One region of the Photobacterium sanguinicancri genome, then DNA from elsewhere that is predicted to be linked to it. Evidence: predicted binding sites of a transcription regulator. Region 1 holds the regulator's gene; each other region holds the start of a gene.

Region 1 (4,721 bases):
TCTTAGGTGCCCCCTTCTTTATTCTGTTACTTATTAAACAAAAAGGTCGCTTATCATGATGGTTGATGCTCATATATCTGATCAATGGCAGTCGACCCACCATGATAGCGTTGCGATCGCAGCTAAAGGGTTAAACCTCAGCCTTGGTGGTAAAATCTTACTTGATGATTTTAATCTCGAGATTAGGCATGGTGAGGTGACCGCATTACTTGGACCTAACGGCGCAGGCAAAAGTACACTACTCAAAGTACTGTGTGGCGAGTTGGATGCAGGAGGTGATATCCGCATTCATAATAAGAACCAAGCTAAGTGGCCAGCTAAAGCGTTAGCCCGATATTTAGCCGTTTTACCTCAACACAGTAGTTTAAGCTTTGCATTTACCGCACAAGAAGTAGTCGAACTCGGTGCTTTACCACTCGATCTTCCCCGCGCGGATGCAACGGCGACAGCAGCTGAAATGATGGAAAAGACCGATGTCACAACACTCGCCGACAGGTTATATCCCTCTTTATCTGGCGGAGAAAAGCAAAGAGTTCATTTTGCGCGAATTCTGACACAACTGAGTGAAGCAAATGAAAATGCGATTCTAATGCTTGATGAACCCACATCGGCTCTTGATTTGGCTCATCAGCATAAGACGTTACAATTAGCGCAGAACATGGCTAAAGCTGGCGCTGCCGTTATCGTTGTATTGCATGATCTAAACCTAGCGGCACAATATGCCAATCGCTTGATTATTGTGAATAATGGCAAAATACAAGCAGATGGCGATGCGTGGCACGCACTCGAACCGAGTAACATTGAACGAGTCTACGGTTGGCCAGTCACTATGACAGAGCATCCGGTGCACAAACACCCCGTGATTTTGTAGCACTTTACTTGCGTATTTATTACATTACCCATGCGAATGCATACTAACGCATCAAAAATCACCATAGTTACATTATTATTGTTGATGTCTATCAAGTATTACCATCTTGATAAACAGAAACGTTGCACTGTGCGCTACACTCAGTAAAATGTGAACGCAAGCGATTAACAATGTAACGCTACCCTAATCTATAAAAGCCGCTCATCCTAGAGAAGCGGCTTTTCACTTTTATGGAAGGTCTAAAGCGACACATGCACTCAACGTAAAAAGAGTAGGCGTGTTGGATGGCTTAGCTAGACCCTCTTTATTGCAATTATTAGAAGAATAACTATGGCAACGATTAAAGATGTTGCACGTATGGCTGGTGTTTCAACGACAACAGTCTCTCACGTGATAAACAAAACACGCTTCGTAGCAGAAGCAACACAGAAGAAAGTGTTGGCTGCCGTCGATGAACTGAACTATGCGCCAAGTGCTGTTGCTCGCAGCCTGAAATGTAATACTACTCGCACTATCGGTATGTTAGTAACGAAATCGACTAACCCGTTCTTTGCTGAAGTTGTACATGGCGTAGAAGAATACTGTTACAAAGAAGGCTATACCTTAATTCTATGTAACACCGAAGGTAACCTCTCTAAGCAACGTGATTACTTGCGCATGCTGGCTGAAAAGCGTGTAGATGGCTTGATGGTTATGTGTTCAGATCTCGACCAGCGTTTATTAGATCTATTAGAACGCCAAAGTGATCTACCTATGGTTGTGATGGACTGGGGCCCAGAAAGCCCACACACAGATAAAATCCAAGATAACGCAGCAGTCGGTGGTTATGTCGCGATCAAGCACTTTATCGAAAATGGCCACACTAAGATTGGCTGTCTATCTGGCCACAATGAAAAATCAACCTGTCGTGAACGCTTGAAAGGCTTCCAAAAAGCGATGGGTGAAGCTGATCTAGATATTAATGAAGATTGGATCATTGAAGGTGACTTCGAGTGTGAGACTGCCGTACAAGCAGCTGAACAGTTTATTGCAATGAAAGAGCGCCCTACTGCTATCTTCTGTTTTAACGACATTATGGCAATGGCGATGATCAGTACTTTCGTTCAACATGGAATTCGAGTGCCTGAAGATATCTCAATCATTGGTTACGATAATATCGAGCTAGCACCTTTCTTCTCGCCACCTTTGACAACAATCCACCAGCCTAAACGCCGCTTAGGTAAAACAGCGATTGAAATCTTGATGGAACGCGTAAAAGATAAAAAACATGAGACCCGTGTTTTTGAAATGTCACCGGCACTCGTTGTCCGTAAGTCAGTTCATAAGCTCAATTAATTATTCTTATTGCGCATAAAAAAACAAAAAACCGACAATATTAAACGTCGGTTTTTTTATAAATTCACATCGCTTAAAATTCGATTTTTTCACACAAACACTTAATCTATAACAATAAGTTTACTTATAAAATTGAAATAGTTCTCTTCAATTTACTGCTCATTTCATTTCACACCTGAATATTCTCTCTCTCTTAATAGTAATAATTGAAGCAACATCACACTTTGACCCCCGTAAGTTAAACGATTTTCTGCTATTTACGATATGCTTATTCAGTCACGAACAAGGCAAACCATTTGAAAGAATGGGACGCAAAGCTTCCGGCCTAACAGAGTGTTATTTGGGTAACATTTAACACTTTTAAGGTAGCGGGGTTACCGATGGATTTAACGCAAAACCTGCTTCAGGATTTGACATGCTTTTGACATATATTAAGTGTGCTTTGCTAATCTAAACTCCTCGCTTATATGTTAGGTGACTCCCAGATTTATTTCACCGAGAAGTCGCATGGATAAACCAATACTTAAAGACACCCTAAAATTATTCGACTGCTTTGACAGTGTTAAATCACGGTCCATGTTTGGCGGTTTTGGCATTTTTTCAGGTGAAACGATGTTTGCACTTGTCGTAAAAAATAAGTTACACCTTCGTGCCAATGCTAAAAATATTGAGCAGTTTAAAAAAGCTGACTTAACCCCTTATGTTTATGAAAAACGCGGTTTTCCCGTTGTGACTAAGCATTTTGCAATACCTGATACCTGGTGGAATACTCCAGAGATGATCATTGAACACGCACGCGGTTCTTTAGACGGTGCAAATAACGACAAAGAAACAAAAAGTAAAGTTGGGCCTTCACGTATCAAAGATTTACCCAATTTACGGTTAGCGAATGAACGTATGCTGAAAAAAGTAGGTATTGATACTGTCGACAAGCTTGTAGAAGTTGGCGCTATTGATGCTTATAAAGCACTACTCGATACACATGATAATAATCTCAACATCGAGTTGCTTTGGGCTTTAGAAGGCGCGATCAGCGGCAGACATTGGTCGGTGATCAGTGAAACAAGACGCGGAGAGTTGTTAGGTTTATTACCTTAAGCCATTCGGTCAAAAACAACACTTTTTACAATATAAAAAACGGGGCTTTGGCCTCGTTTTTTATAGCTCCAGCCTCCTGAATGTCAGGATTACGTCAAAGATTGACTCTTCTCACAAATACTGTTCACAAAAGCATCAGTTAACTTTTAATCTTACCTTAAATAAGTAAAATACTGGCTAGCAGCAGAACAACCAACGTCAAAAAATTGTTTTTAACTACTTATGGCAACTGTTGCATGAAGGTAGCGCCACTTTAATGACGCTTCATAACCTTCGCCATAACCAACGTGCAGTCTCTTTATAGATTGCAAAAAGTGAGGCAAGTATGCTCTGTTCAAAGCCTTTTCCTGGGCAAACAGACCACATATTCAAAGACAAATTTAACAAATGGCCAAAGTTATTCCGTGCCTTTGTTCTTCTTAGCCTACTCCCTCCAGCTTTAGTCATGCTACTAGTCTCTCAGCAACTGGCTCCACTTAATGCACTCATTGATACAGTTACCCTGACATGCGGCTTTAATATCATGCTGATTGTATGGGGCGTATTACTCAAAGTTCGCGCTCGTAAATACTGGTATCGAAACTATCACATTGGCAAAACACTGGTCCTTGCATGCCTGCCTTTCATCGCATCAGCTTATATCGCTTTGTCTGATATTCCGGATAACCGTGTTGTGCAACAAGAACGTAGCCAAGCTGTAGAAGTAGCCATTAACTAAAAAGCTGCTCAAATTACAGACACTCAGCGGCTATTTTCAGTTTTTCTCTAATTAATTGAAATATTTGCGTCCTTCGTTGGGTCTCCTTTATTACCTTGGTATAGCATTGGTGCTATATCATGTGTTCATAAGGAAACGACGCAGTGCGCCTCGCGAAAAAAAACAAATACTCCATCTTTGTCCGCCCATTACTTTGGCTACAGAAGCGTAATTTCGGCGCAGAACTGAACCCTTCTTTGCTGTGGGGACGCCGTCCACCACTCTTTTGGTTAGTCGCAGGATTTTTTGGCTACCTTGATCGCCGCCACTCTCCACTTTCACCTGTTACGCGCTCTCTTGTTTGTGTCCGTGTTTCACAGCTTAATGATTGTGAGTTTTGCGTCGATGCCAATGGAATGCGCCTAGCAGAGCGTTGTGATTCTGTTGAAAAGATCAAAGCCCTCTCCCAGTGGCAACAAAACATCACCTTATTCACCGATGAAGAAATAGCGGTGCTGCATTATGTTGAAGCCATGACTATTACAGGGCAAAAAGTAACAGAAACGATGCTAGCTGATCTGCAACAGTGGTTTGATGAAGATAGCCTCGTTGAACTTACTGCACTGATCGCTTTTCAAAATCTATCAGCTAAGTTTAATACCGCGCTAGATGTGCCTGCGCAAGGCTTTTGCTCCATCCCTATCACATCTGCACTGAACG
Region 2 (4,721 bases), 1.4 Mb from region 1:
CCAAGCTGTAAATCACGTATTGCTGAATTGGTACAGGAATATCCAATAAAAAGCTGTGCTGTGGTCAGCCACATTCGTCAGGCGAATCGCGGTGGTGTGTGTTTAGAAAATACCCATCCATTTACGCGAGAGTTGTGGGGACGTTATTGGACATTTGCTCATAATGGGCAATTGACTGATTACCAGCTATTAGCAACGGGTCGTTTTCAGCCTGTCGGCGATACGGATAGTGAGATGGCTTTTTGTTGGTTACTTAATCAGCTTGAAGCGAAGTTTTCTCAACGCCCAACAGATCCTGATGAACTGTATGGCTTTATGGCAACGTGTTGCGATGAACTGCGTAAACTTGGGGTATATAATATGCTGCTAAGTGACGGGGATGATGTGGTGACATATTGCACCAATAACCTTCATTGGATTACCCGTCGAGCGCCATTTGGCCAAGCGTCATTGATTGATGAAGATGTCACGATAGATTTTAATCAAGAAACAACTCCGAATGATGTTGTGACCGTGATAGCTACTCAGCCACTCACGAATGATGAAAATTGGCATAAAATGGCCGTTGGTGAAATGAATGTATTCCACTTTGGTGAGCCGATTTTTAACCGAGTGGCATCAAAGTAAACGCGTTATTTGAATCATAAAAAAACGCAGTCAATGTAAATTGACTGCGTTTTTTATTATTTATCGTTCGAATGGATATTAATCGTCAGCAGCATAGCCATGCGAAGCTAAGGTATTACCGTCTAAAGAGGCTTGCCCATCGATCATTGCTAGGCGTTCATTGATAAACCAATGTGCGACTAATGGGTAGATGCGATGCTCTTGCTCTTGCACGCGTGAAAAAATATTGTCCACAGTGTCATCTGCAAAGATCGGCACTTTAGCTTGTAAAATCACAGGACCACCATCAAGCTCTTCAGTGACGAAGTGAACACTGGTACCGTGTTCCGTATCGCCTGCATCTAATGCACGCTGGTGGGTATGAAGCCCCGGATACTTAGGTAATAGCGAAGGATGAATGTTAATCATCTTCCCTTGATAGTGACGCACAAAGTCGCCACTTAGGATCCGCATAAAACCAGCAAGGATAATTAAATCAGGCTGATAGGCATCGATTTTTTCAATCATTGCCTTATCAAAGGTTTCTCTGTCACTAAAATTAGCCGCAGAGACATGTAAAGCATCGACATTAGCCTGTCGTGCTCGCTCTAAACCATAGGCGTCAGCTTTGTTTGATAGCACCGCGGCTACTTTTGCATTCGCGATGATACTATTTTCACAAGCATCTAAAATTGCCTGTAGGTTTGAGCCATTTCCTGAGATCAGGACAACGATATTTTTCATTGCCGTACTGCCTTACTTAATTTCTACTTGCTCTTCGCCAGCTTCAACATTTGCAATTTCACCCAGCAGCCAAGCGTTTTCGCCTTCAGCTGTTAGGATCTCGATTGCTTGTGCTGCTTGCTCTTGAGGTAGAGCGATAACAAGACCAACACCACAGTTAAAGGTACGGTACATTTCGTACGTTTCAACGTTACCTGCTTGCTGTAGCCAGTTGAAAATAGCAGGCCACTGCCAGCTTGAACCGTCAACAACTGCTTTTGTTCCTTCTGGTAGTACGCGTGGGATATTTTCCCAGAAACCACCACCAGTGATGTGTGAAATAGCGTGAACATCACAGCTTTCCATCATCTTAAGCGTAGATTTAACGTAGATTTTAGTTGGCGTTAGCAGGTGTTCTGCCAGTGACTTGCCTTCTAGTTCTTCGTTAAGGTCTGCATTTGAAACTTCGATGATCTTACGAATTAACGAGTAACCGTTAGAGTGTGGGCCACTTGAGCCAACTGCGATTAGCGCATCGCCAGCTTTTACTTTCGTACCATCGATAACTTCTGATTTCTCAGCAACACCCACACAGAAACCTGCAACGTCGTAGTCTTCGCCGTGGTACATGCCTGGCATTTCCGCCGTTTCACCACCAATCAAAGAACAACCTGATTGCACACAGCCTTCACCAATACCGGCAACAACTGCAGCTGCTGTATCGATATCAAGTTTACCTGTTGCATAGTAATCAAGGAAGAATAGAGGTTCTGCGCCTTGAACGATAAGGTCGTTCACACACATAGCAACAAGGTCAATACCAATGGTATCGTGTTGTTTCAGATCCATCGCAAGACGTAGTTTAGTCCCTACGCCATCGGTGCCTGATACCAATACTGGCTCTTTATATTTAGTCGGTAGGGAGCACAATGCCCCAAAACCACCAATACCGCCCATCACTTCAGGACGACGAGTGCGTTTAACCACACCTTTAATACGATCAACCAACGCATTACCTGCATCGATATCAACACCAGCATCTTTATAACTAAGAGAAGAATTATTGCCGCTCACAAGAGTTTCCTCACGGTATGTACACCAAACACATTAAATAATCGTACTGATTAGGCCATTATTTAATGGGGCTGAAGTAGAAATCGTGGGTATGATAACAGCAGTCGTGGCGGAAAGGGAAACGTTTGCGTCAATATTTTTGGTTTGCGAATTTCTCGTGAATATCGATGATATTTTAAGCGTAGCCCTGTGGTGAGCATTGGTGATGAAAAAACTGCGTAAGAGAATGGATGATCATTTATGTATAGCGTTTTAATTCTGCTGTGTCTGTTGATTCATTTTTTAGAGATATAAACCTTCCTGAGACAAACGTTTGCTTAAAGAAGCAACAAACACACAAAAAAAGCGTGTTTAAGTGAATGAGTCGCTAAAATTTAGGAAGGTATCGTGTACAATAGCGCGATTTTATATTTTTTTTGCTGTTAGGAGTCATAGATGAAAGTCGTTGAGGTTAAACACCCACTTGTTAAACATAAGATTGGCCTTATGCGTGAAGGTGATATCAGCACTAAGCGTTTCCGTGAATTAGCAACGGAAGTTGGTAGCTTGCTGACTTATGAAGCAACGGCAGACTTCGAGACGGAAAAAGTGACAATTGAAGGCTGGAACGGTCCAGTTGAAATTGATCAATTGAAAGGTAAAAAAGTAACAGTTGTGCCTATTCTTCGTGCGGGTCTTGGCATGATGGACGGCGTACTTGAGCATATGCCAAGTGCACGTATCAGCGTTGTCGGTATCTACCGTGATGAAGAAACACTAGAGCCAGTACCTTACTTCAACAAACTAGCATCAAACATTGATGAGCGTATCGCTCTTGTTGTTGATCCAATGCTAGCAACTGGCGGTTCTATGATTGCAACACTTGATCTTCTTAAAGAGCAAGGCTGTAAATCATTCAAAGTGCTTGTACTTGTTGCTGCGCCAGAAGGTATTGCTGCACTAGAAAAAGCACACCCAGATGTAGAGCTATATACTGCAGCTATCGATGAGAAGCTTAATGATAAAGGCTACATCGTACCTGGTCTTGGTGATGCAGGTGATAAAATCTTCGGCACTAAATAAGCCGAATTGATTTTACGCATAATAAAAAGCCGAACCTTGGTTCGGCTTTTTTGATCTTGTGATGTGCTCTGTCCCGAATTGTATTGGCACATTGAGGACGCAGTATGGCAACATCTTTTAGCTATGAAATAGACATAAAAACGGCAACCATAAGGTTGCCGTTTTTATTATTTGGCTAGCTGTTATTTCTCAATGCCATCAATCTGCGCATTATCAACAACGTGTGATTCACCCAGGTCATCTGGTAACACAAGGTTAAGCAAAATCGCGACGATACCGCATAGGCTGACACCTTGAAGGCTGAATTCGCCGATACCAAAAGCCATGCCACCAATACCAAATACCAGTGTTACCGCTACAATCACAAGGTTACGTGCCTTGTGTAGGTCTACTTGGTTTTTAATCAGAGTATTTAGGCCTACTGTTGCGATTGAACCAAACAGCAAAATCATAATGCCGCCCATTACAGGAACTGGAATGGTTTGTAGTACAGCGCCAAGCTTACCAACAAATGCCAATACAAGTGCTGTTACAGCGGCCCATGTCATGATGATAGGGTTAAAAGCTTTGGTTAGCATTACTGCACCGGTGACTTCTGAGTAAGTTGTATTCGGTGGCGCGCCAAACATCGATGCTGCAATTGTTGCGATGCCGTCACCCGCCATAGTACGGTGTAGACCCGGCTTTTTAAGGTAGTCTTTACCGGTGACATTTGAGATTGCCAACATGTCACCCACATGCTCAACCGCAGGTGCGATCGCAACTGGAATCATGAATAGCACTGCATTGATGTTGAATTCAGGGTAAGTGAAGTTAGGCATTGCTAACCAACTTGCTTGTACCACAGGCGTAAAGTCGACCACACCAAAAGCAAGGCTGACACAGTAACCCGTAACAACACCCGCCATGATAGGTACGAGTTTAAAGAAGCCTTTGGCAAATACGCTGAATGTGATTGTTGTAAGTAATGAGGCGGCAGAAATCCAAATCGCCGCATCACCGTTAACCAGTTGGATGCCACCGTCCCCACTTTTACCAACAGCCATGTTGACTGCAGCTGGTGCCAGACCTAAGCCTATTACCATGATAACTGGGCCAACAACGACCGGCGGCAGTAATTTATGGATGATTCCGACGCCGCGAACTTTGATCACAACGCCCATGAGTACGTATACAACCCCTGCCATCATTAGGCCACCCATGGTGCTGGCTACGCCCCAAGTTTGGATGCCGTACATAATAGGAGCAATAAAAGC
Region 3 (4,721 bases), 1.6 Mb from region 1:
GTGCTGCCGCTTCTACTGCTAGTTCAACTTCAGAACCCGTTGCGATAAAGATAAGTTCAGGCTTACCAGCACAATCTTTCAGGATGTAACCACCCTTCGCGATGTTCGCTACTTGCTCTGCATCACGATCTTGCTGTGCAAGGTTTTGACGCGAGAAGATTAGCGATGTTGGGCCATCTTTACGTTCAATTGCCAGTTTCCAAGCAACAGCAGATTCAACTTGGTCACATGGACGCCATGTGCTCATGTTTGGCGTTAGGCGCAGTGATGCAATTTGCTCAACAGGCTGGTGCGTTGGACCATCTTCGCCTAGGCCGATTGAATCGTGCGTGTACACTTGGATGTTCTGAATTTTCATCAGTGCAGCCATACGCATTGCGTTACGCGCGTATTCCATGAACATTAGGAAAGTTGCACCGTATGGTACGAAACCACCGTGTAGCGCAATACCGTTCATGATAGCTGTCATACCGAACTCACGTACACCGTAATGGATGTAGTTGCCCGAGAAATCAGCTGCTGTTAGCGACTTAGAACCCGACCACATAGTGAGGTTAGAAGGCGCAAGGTCAGCAGAGCCGCCCATGAATTCTGGCAGCATAGCACCAAACGCTTCTAGTGCGTTTTGTGATGCTTTACGTGATGCAATGTTTGCTGGGTTAGCTTGAAGATCAGCAATGATTGCAGATGCTTTTTCTTCCCACTGTGCAGGTAAATCACCGTTTACACGACGCTTGTATTCAGCCGCTAGTTCAGGGAAAGCAGCTTCATACGCTGCAAATTTCTCGTTCCAGCTTGCTTCTTTCGCTGCACCAGCTTCTTTCGCATCCCATTCAGCCGTAATGTCTGCAGGGATTTCGAATGGACCGTGGTTCCAGCCAAGTTGTGCTTTGGTTGCTGTAATTTCTTCAGCACCTAGTGGCGCACCGTGACAGTCGTGTGTGCCTGCTTTGTTTGGTGAACCAAAACCGATAACCGTTTTAGTACAAATAAGCGTTGGACGACCTGTTTCTGCTTTCGCCGCTTCAATCGCTGCATTGATTGCGTCAGCATCGTGACCATCAACCGCAGGAATTACATGCCAGCCGTATGCTTCGAAACGCTTAGGCGTATCGTCAGAGAACCAACCTTCAACTTCACCATCGATAGAGATGCCGTTGTCATCCCAGAATGCTACTAGCTTGCCTAGGCCCAATGTGCCTGCAAGTGAACATGCTTCGTGAGAGATACCTTCCATTAGACAGCCATCGCCCATGAACACGTAAGTGTTGTGGTCAACGATGTCGTGGCCTTCACGGTTGAATTGTGCAGCAAGTGCTTTCTCAGCCATTGCCATGCCAACACCGTTGGTGATGCCTTGGCCTAGTGGACCCGTTGTTGTTTCAACACCCGGTGCGTAACCGTATTCAGGGTGACCCGGTGTTTTAGAGTGCAGTTGACGGAAGTTCTTCAGATCTTCGATAGAAAGATCATAACCTGTCAGGTGAAGCAGAGAGTAAATTAGCATTGAACCGTGGCCGTTCGACAAAATAAAACGGTCGCGATCAGCCCACTCAGGGTTTTGTGGGTTGTGGTTCATGTGGTCACGCCACAGTACTTCAGCGATATCAGCCATACCCATAGGTGCACCAGGGTGGCCTGAGTTTGCTTGTTGTACACCATCCATGCTTAGGGCACGAATTGCATTAGCCAGCTCTTTCTTTGAAAGAAGGTTACGAGAAGACATGTCTGCTCCAGAGGTTCGTAGACTGTTGTAATATGGTTATTTGCTTGTCTTAAAGTACCTATATCAGGCGCAGCAAATTAACCAGGAATCGGCGGGCGGGTATTGTCGCAAAGTATTTGCCCTTACTGCAAACGATTTCCTGAACAAAATAAGTCTGTTTTCAATAAGCTGCTGGCTCCATGTCACAAAAACGCAGAGATTTCGCGCAGTTAAAGTAAACGTTTGCGTCATCAATATTTATAAACCACAAAATAAGTACTGTTGATTTTCACTCTCACTTGCGTATTATAGCCGTCTAGACGGAAGTAGCTCTATACATACGAACGTACATACGTGTGAATAGAACGGCACCTAGCCCGCATAAAAGTGCTACTTATATTAATTCAATGAATACTTAAAAGTGAGAGTTCTCATGGCAAAACACCTGTTTACTTCTGAGTCCGTATCTGAAGGTCATCCAGATAAAATTGCAGACCAAATTTCTGATGCAGTATTGGATGCAATCCTAGAGCAAGACCCAAAAGCACGTGTTGCTTGTGAGACTTACGTAAAAACCGGCATGGTAATGGTTGGCGGTGAAATCACGACTTCAGCTTGGGTTGATATCGAAGAAATCACACGTGAAACTGTTCGTGAAATTGGTTACGTTCATTCAGACATGGGCTTCGATGCTAATTCTTGTGCTGTTCTGAACACCATCGGTAAGCAATCACCAGACATCAACCAAGGTGTTGATAAAGAAGACCCTAGAGAACAGGGTGCTGGTGACCAAGGTATTATGTTCGGTTACGCAACTAACGAAACTGACATCCTAATGCCTGCGCCAATTACTTACTCTCACTTACTTGTTAAGAAACAAGCTGAAGTACGTAAAAGTGGTAAACTAGATTTCCTTCGTCCAGATGCGAAATCACAAGTTACCTTCCAATACGACCAAGGTAAAATTGTTGGTATCGATGCCGTTGTTCTTTCAACGCAACACTGTGATTCAGTAACCACACCTGAACTACGTGAAGCCGTAATGGAAGAAATCATCAAGCCAGTACTGCCTGCAGAATGGATCAGCAAAGACACTAACTTCTTCATCAACCCAACCGGCCGTTTTGTTATCGGTGGTCCAATGGGTGACTGTGGTCTAACGGGTCGTAAGATTATCGTTGATACCTACGGTGGTGCTGCACGTCACGGTGGTGGTGCATTCTCTGGTAAAGATCCATCAAAAGTTGACCGTTCAGCAGCTTACGCAGCACGTTACGTTGCGAAAAACATTGTTGCTGCAGGTCTAGCTGATCGTTGTGAAATCCAACTTTCTTACGCTATCGGTGTTGCAGATCCAACATCTATCATGGTGGAAACGTTTGGTACTGAAAAAGTATCTCACGACATCATCATTGAAGCGGTTCGTCAGAACTTCGACCTACGCCCATACGGTCTACAAGAAATGCTGAACCTACTTCAGCCTATCTACCAAAAGACGGCGGCATACGGCCACTTTGGTCGTGAGGAATTCCCATGGGAAGCAACTGACAAAGCTGCAATCCTACGCGATTTCGCCAATATCAAATAAGCTCGCTTTGGCACTCAGCCAACTGCATTTTGATAGAAAAAAGGAAGCCTCGGCTTCCTTTTTTATTGCCAGCTTAAAATCCCCTCTTCACTCTTACCAAAAAAGCGTGAGATAAAATGGCGATTATTGTCGCGATTACTGAAACTATTTATACTGCCCACTCCACCAGCCATTCAAGTTACCCATGTCCTCACTTCAATCTCAAGTTATCGCTAAAGTTGAACACTGTATTTTGCATGCAAACCAACGCCTGCAAAAACGCTTTGTCATTCCAACCATCAACTTTACCCAACGAGGAAGAATCGCAGGTAGCGCACGCTTACAAGGCTGGGAAGTTCGTTTTAACCCCGTATTACTCGAAGAAAATCCACAAGCATTTCTGAATGAAGTGGTTCCACACGAAGTGGCGCACTTGATCACATTTAAGCTTTTTGGTCGCGTTCGCCCGCATGGCAAAGAGTGGCAAACCATCATGACCCAAGTCTTTGGTATCCCGGCACGCACCACTCACAGTTTTGATGTCAGCTCAGTTCAAGGCAAAACGTTCCCCTATCAATGCCAATGTAGCCAGCATCAACTCACTGTACGCCGTCACAATAAAGTGGCACGCGGGCAAGCCAGTTACCACTGCCGACAGTGCCGCCAACCACTCACGCTGTGCGCTTAATATCGGCGGCGTCACTCCAAATAGCTCATACTCCCCGCTCTCAGCATTATGTAATCGCGTAAGTTATTGGTACATCATGGCGTGATATGGTTCTAAAATAGTAAAATATTGATAAACCTATCAAACCTATTGCGAGCGAATACAATCCATGAAACGCGCCTACATCGCCCTTCTCGGTCTGCTGTTATTACCAACGGCGAGCCATGCTGAAGGTAAACACCCAACCTCATTTTCCAATGCAAAAAAACAAGCGGTTAAAATCTATAAAGATCATCCAGTTAGTTTTTATTGCGGCTGTGATATTGAATGGAAAGGCAAAAAAGGGATCCCAGATCTTGATAATTGCGGCTACCAAGTGCGTAAACAGCTAAAACGCGCCAGCCGTATTGAGTGGGAACACGTTGTCCCTGCGTGGCAATTTGGTCACCAGCTGCAATGCTGGCAAGACGGCGGCCGTAAAAATTGCCGTAAAGACAAACGTTTTAAAGTCATGGAGTCCGATTTACACAACCTAACGCCAGCGATTGGTGAAGTGAATGGCGACCGCTCTAACTATCAATTCCTACCGTGGAATGGCAATCAGGGCGCTTTCTATGGCCAGTGTGACATGAAGGTCGATTTCAAAAATAAACGCGTCGATCCACCTGTAGCTTCTCGCGGTGCGATTTCTCGTATTTACCTCTACATGGCACAAGAATACCGCGAGTTAAACCTATCACGCCAACAGCGCCAGCTAATGGAAGCATGGAACCGCCAATACC
Region 4 (4,721 bases), 660 kb from region 1:
AAGCTTAAATGTATCTGAAATGACGATTCGCCGTGATTTTAATGAGCCAAACGTATTGGTGAGTTTAATTGGTGGCTATGTAGTAAAGAAGCAAATTGGTGCAGCTGAACTTGAATATGTCATTAACGAACAGAGTACTAATCATGTTAAAGAAAAGGCGAAAATAGGCCAAGAGGCTGCATGCTTAGTTTTTGATAATCAAACGGTTTTCTTTGATAACGGCACAACCATTGTTCATATTATCCAAGCGATCAGTGATGAAATATCTTTTACTGGTGTTTGTTTTTCTTTGAATGTTTTTATGGCCCTCAAGAATAAGCCAAACTGTCATGTGATTCTGTGTGGTGGCGCTTACGATAGCAAGCATAATAACTTTTACCCTTTAGGTGATAGCAGCGAGATCGACAATATCCGCTTCGATACCGCCTTTCTATCTGCGGCAGGTATCGATCCTGCGCATGGCTTAACGTGTTACTCGTTTAACGAATTGGCGTATAAGAAAAGGGCGATTACACAATCTCAGAATGTTGTACTGGCGATTGATAACAGCAAGTTTGGTGTGGTGAAATCTGCGTTTATTTGCAGCCTAAACAGTGTTGATATTATTATTTCTGATATAGATATACCGGCAGAATACGAGACGTAGGCTACGATGATAGTGACAGTATTAGAAAGGGGCATAGAGCCCCTTTTTTGATCATCTGTAACGCGTATCTAACGTCTTAGAGTGACAAAATGACTCCAGCAATAGCAGCACTCATTAAGTTGGCTAGTACGCCAGCCGTAATGGCACGAAACCCATGTTTAGAGATAAAAGTACGGCGCTCTGGTACAAGGCTGCCAAGTCCACCAATTAGTATCGCCATGGTCGAAATGTTCGCAAAACCGCACAGTGCAAAAGTAATAATGGCTTGAGAGTGTGGGCTTAGCTGATCTTTTACTTCCATTAGCTGAATGAAGGCAACGAATTCGTTGACGATGACTTTGTTACCGATAAGCGAGCCCGCAGTAATTGCTTCACTCCATGGCACACCAATAAGGTATGCGACAGGGGCAAACAAGTAACCCATTATCAATTCAAAGCTAAGCGTCAGACCAAACCAATCACCGATAGTCCCTAACAGACCGTTCAATAATGCAATAACACTGATAAAAGCAAGTAATGTTGCACCAATGGTTGCGGCAATGCGTAAGCCTGCAATCGCACCGTCTGCTAATGCTTCGACAACATTGGTTGCGCGTGGTAAATCAACGGAAGTGATTTCGTCTTCATTATTGGTTTTTTCACTTGGCGGAAATAGGATTTTCGCCATCAGTAGGCCCGCAGGTGCCGACATGAATGCCGCCGCAATTAGGAAATTCAATTCAACGCCAAGTGATGCATAGCCAACTAACGTACCGCCAGCAACAGAGGCAAGGCCGCATGTCATTACTGCAAAGAATTGTGAATCACTCATATTCTTTAAGTAAGGTTTGACGACCAAGGGAGCCTCGACCATGCCGACAAAAATATTGGCGGTTGCAGATAAGGATTCTGCACGTCCAGTACCAAGTAGCTTTTGCAGTGCACCGCCAACAATATTGATGACTTTTGGCATTAAGCCAATATGGTACAGGGCCGAAATAAGCGCAGAGAAGAAAATGATGATGCCCAGTACGTTAATTGCGAATACGAAACCAACGCTGCCTGTTGCTAAGCCACCAAATAAGAACGCAATACCTTCTTGTCCATAATCAATAACACTTGATACGGTGTTGCTAACAGCGCCAAGGGCGGTTTTGCCGGCAGGGACATACAGAACAAGTAAAGCGAAAAGAATTTGTAATGAAAAGGCTAGGCTAACTGTTCTTAATGGGATGTTGCGACGATCGTTAGAAAATAAGTAGGCAAACGTTAAGATAGCCACAATACCAAGTAAAGAAGACATGGGTGAACCTTGTAACAGAGTGTGTAGGCGCTGCATTTTATGCATGACGCAAACGGTTGCAAGGGGTGAATGTTAGCGTTCTGTAATGAGAGAGCGGCGTGCCACATTCTGGTTTTTTAAGTTGTTAATATATAAGTGCTATTTATTTTCATTTAGAAGATTATTTCCATTTGGAAAAGATGTTTTGGGTGATACGAATGATCACGGCAACAATATTGATTGTTTAATCAGCATTGTTGCCATCAGAAAGTACTGGCAATACAGTAAAGAGCCTGACAAACCGGTGTTTTTTAAGGTATCAAATAGCAATATGTTGGCGAAGTTCAATATCCCAGTAGGGCGTATCACCAATGTAGTCTTTAAAAAAGCCGATCACTGCGGATATTTTTTTAGGTAAATGTGCTCGACTTGGGTATACCGCATAAAATGGCATAGCTTGGTTAGCTTGCCACTCAGGTAATAATTGAATGAGTTTATTGGTTTTAAATTCATCAGTTAGCAAGTAAGTCGCTAAGTAAGCAATTCCCCAGCCAGCGATAGCGGCATCGCGTACGGCTTCAGCAAGATCGACACGATAATTGCCTTCAACGTCAATCTTTAATTGTTTGTCATGTTGTTTAAAAGACCAAGATTGATAGTTTCTCTGGCGGCTCCGGTACGTTAAGCAATTATGATTAGTCAGCTCTTTTGGGTGTAAGGGGGCAGGGTGATGCATTAAGTATTCTGGCGATGCTGCCACCACAAAACATGTTTCAGCCAGGCGCTGCGCGACATAACCATCAGGGATGTGTTCATAGTTGGTGATCCAAAGATCTAAGCCATCTTCGATCATATCGGCTTTATGATCGAACAAGCTGATTTCAACGCGCAATTTAGGGTAGTGGCGCTGCAATTGTTCAATAGCTGGGATCAAATGCATGGTGCCAAAAGATTGTGAAATACCTAAGCGTAAAACACCTGAAATTTCATCGCGTGTATCTTCCATTATCGCTTCGCCATCTTGCATGGCTTTTACGACATGATCGCAATAATGTAGATAGGTTTCACCGGCTTCTGTTAGGGTAAAACTACGGGTTGTACGTTGTACTAGTTTAACATTCAGTGCCGTTTCTAATGCACCCAATTGTTTGCTGATGTGTGATGTAGATACACCGAGTTGTTTACCTGCAGCGGTAAAGTTTCCCGCCTTAACAAGGGAGTGAAAGATGACCATCTGGCCAGCGCGTTCTGGGCTCAAAATGTATGCTCGATGAGAATTGACCCGCAGAGCTTAGCATATTTGGTATTGCGAGTAGTGAAGGTGATTGAGGTAACTAGAGGAATGGATAGTTTACAAAAAAGAGGCTAACCGAAGTTAGCCTCTTGAGATGAGTATTACGTGTATACCGCGTTTAGATTATTTTTTTACTTTACGTAAGAAGCCTAAACCCAGTAGAGACAGTAAACCGAAGATGCCAAATGAACCGCCGCTACCGTCATATGGTGGAATTACTACTTTTGGTTTCGTTGAGTCACGTTTAGCCACTTCAACTTGCATGCTCACTTCTGAGCCAGCCACGGTTGTTGCTGTTGAAGCTTTTTGCGCACTAGGGCGTGTTAGCTTCATGGTCACAGTGTAGTTGCCTGGTTCGATACCACTAACGTCAAACTCTACAAGTTGTTTACCATCTTTGCTCAACTTCATTGTAGGTAGTGCAACTTTGCTCATGTCTTCAGGTTCTGGAGAGAATGAGATTTCAGCGATATCGCCAATAAGTGCTTTATCTGTGTTAATGGAATAAGGCACATCCATACGACCACTGGTAGTGGTTAGCAGAACTGGCGCACCATCAGCTTCACCGTAACCATAACCAAGTGCCATGATTGCAGAGTCGTGGTCAGATGAACGGTAAGGCGTTTCAGCATAGAAGTTATGCGGAGTCGTTTTCTCTTCGCTGCTACTTAAACCTTTACGGCCTTGGTTGTAATCATACAGCGTCGATTCAGCGGCATTGATGTGCCAGTCTGTTGCATCCAATAGGTGCTTCTTAAGGGATGGCGAGATAAGAACGTGGTCAAGTGAGCCGATCTCATCGTTGTAAGAGTAGCTCCAGCTCATTTTCTTGTTTTCAGCATCTTTCAGGCTAACAGCATTAATATAACCGTAACTATCAGTGATGATAGCGCCATTTTCACCAAATTGAGGTCGTTTACCGATGAAGGTATCGCGAGCGGCTTTCAGTGTTTTACCTGTTGGATTAGAGGTTAGCACTAGCATAGGGTCTTCATGTGTATAAGAGTTCATGTCACCCATGATGATGCGATCACCACCGATTTTTGCCATTTCTTTACCGAGTTGTTCAGCAGCGGCAACACGGAAGTTTTCACATGAACCTTGGAAGTCTTGATTGCTCTTAACATCATCTTCTTTAGGGTCAAATTTCTCCCAAGTTTCCCAGCCTTGCCAATCTTCCCAACAGGTAGAGCCTTTCGATTTCAGGTGGTTAACCGATACAGTGACTTTTTTACCCGTGTTGTGGATACGGAAAGTCGCGGCAATAGTATCGCGCTGGTAGTTCTTACCGTTTTCACGAATTTCACCTTTTTTACCTGTAATCGCGCTACCATCTTCATAAGTGATCATTGGTGCTTGCTGCGAAGGCATAGGGATGATTTTCGCTTGCTCTAGCGAGACTTTACTTGGACGGTATAGTAGGCCTGAGCTGATAGCATCTGAACCAACAGAATCAAACTCATCAAGCACGGTATTGCCATCTGAATCGAAGCCTACGAAGACGTATTTGTTGTGAATTG

What was found. The regulator PurR, encoded in region 1, represses purine synthesis genes. The targets are predictions, from matches to a motif close to TNANGNAAACGTTTNCNTNA.
Region 2: a site for PurR is predicted at 2,517-2,536, ahead of purM (phosphoribosylformylglycinamidine cyclo-ligase). Genes of this name have one in related genera too.
Region 3: a site for PurR is predicted at 1,937-1,956, ahead of metK (methionine adenosyltransferase). Genes of this name have one in related genera too.
Region 4: a site for PurR is predicted at 1,973-1,992, ahead of OCU87_RS07040 (NupC/NupG family nucleoside CNT transporter). Genes of this name have one in related genera too.

Annotation. Positions count from the first base shown of each region.
Region 1 is NZ_AP024850.1:2,133,155-2,137,875, forward strand. Features, by position in the region: gene OCU87_RS10175 (FecCD family ABC transporter permease) at 1-59, shown strand, start outside; gene OCU87_RS10180 (heme ABC transporter ATP-binding protein) at 56-871, shown strand; gene purR (HTH-type transcriptional repressor PurR) at 1,202-2,206, shown strand; cyclic di-GMP riboswitch class I at 2,483-2,588, shown strand; gene OCU87_RS10190 (TfoX/Sxy family DNA transformation protein) at 2,714-3,304, shown strand; gene OCU87_RS10195 (hypothetical protein) at 3,630-4,022, shown strand; gene OCU87_RS10200 (carboxymuconolactone decarboxylase family protein) at 4,166-4,721, shown strand, end outside.
Region 2 is NZ_AP024850.1:708,486-713,206, forward strand. Features, by position in the region: gene OCU87_RS03500 (class II glutamine amidotransferase) at 1-627, shown strand, start outside; gene purN (phosphoribosylglycinamide formyltransferase) at 706-1,350, opposite strand; gene purM (phosphoribosylformylglycinamidine cyclo-ligase) at 1,363-2,403, opposite strand; gene upp (uracil phosphoribosyltransferase) at 2,839-3,465, shown strand; gene OCU87_RS03520 (uracil-xanthine permease family protein) at 3,648-4,721, opposite strand, start outside.
Region 3 is NZ_AP024850.1:487,021-491,741, reverse strand. Features, by position in the region: gene tkt (transketolase) at 1-1,726, opposite strand, end outside; gene metK (methionine adenosyltransferase) at 2,139-3,293, shown strand; gene OCU87_RS02415 (SprT family zinc-dependent metalloprotease) at 3,478-3,960, shown strand; gene OCU87_RS02410 (endonuclease) at 4,109-4,721, shown strand, end outside.
Region 4 is NZ_AP024850.1:1,469,979-1,474,699, forward strand. Features, by position in the region: gene deoR (DNA-binding transcriptional repressor DeoR) at 1-646, shown strand, start outside; gene OCU87_RS07040 (NupC/NupG family nucleoside CNT transporter) at 723-1,928, opposite strand; gene OCU87_RS07045 (LysR family transcriptional regulator) at 2,227-3,165, opposite strand; gene OCU87_RS07050 (ExeM/NucH family extracellular endonuclease) at 3,325-4,721, opposite strand, start outside.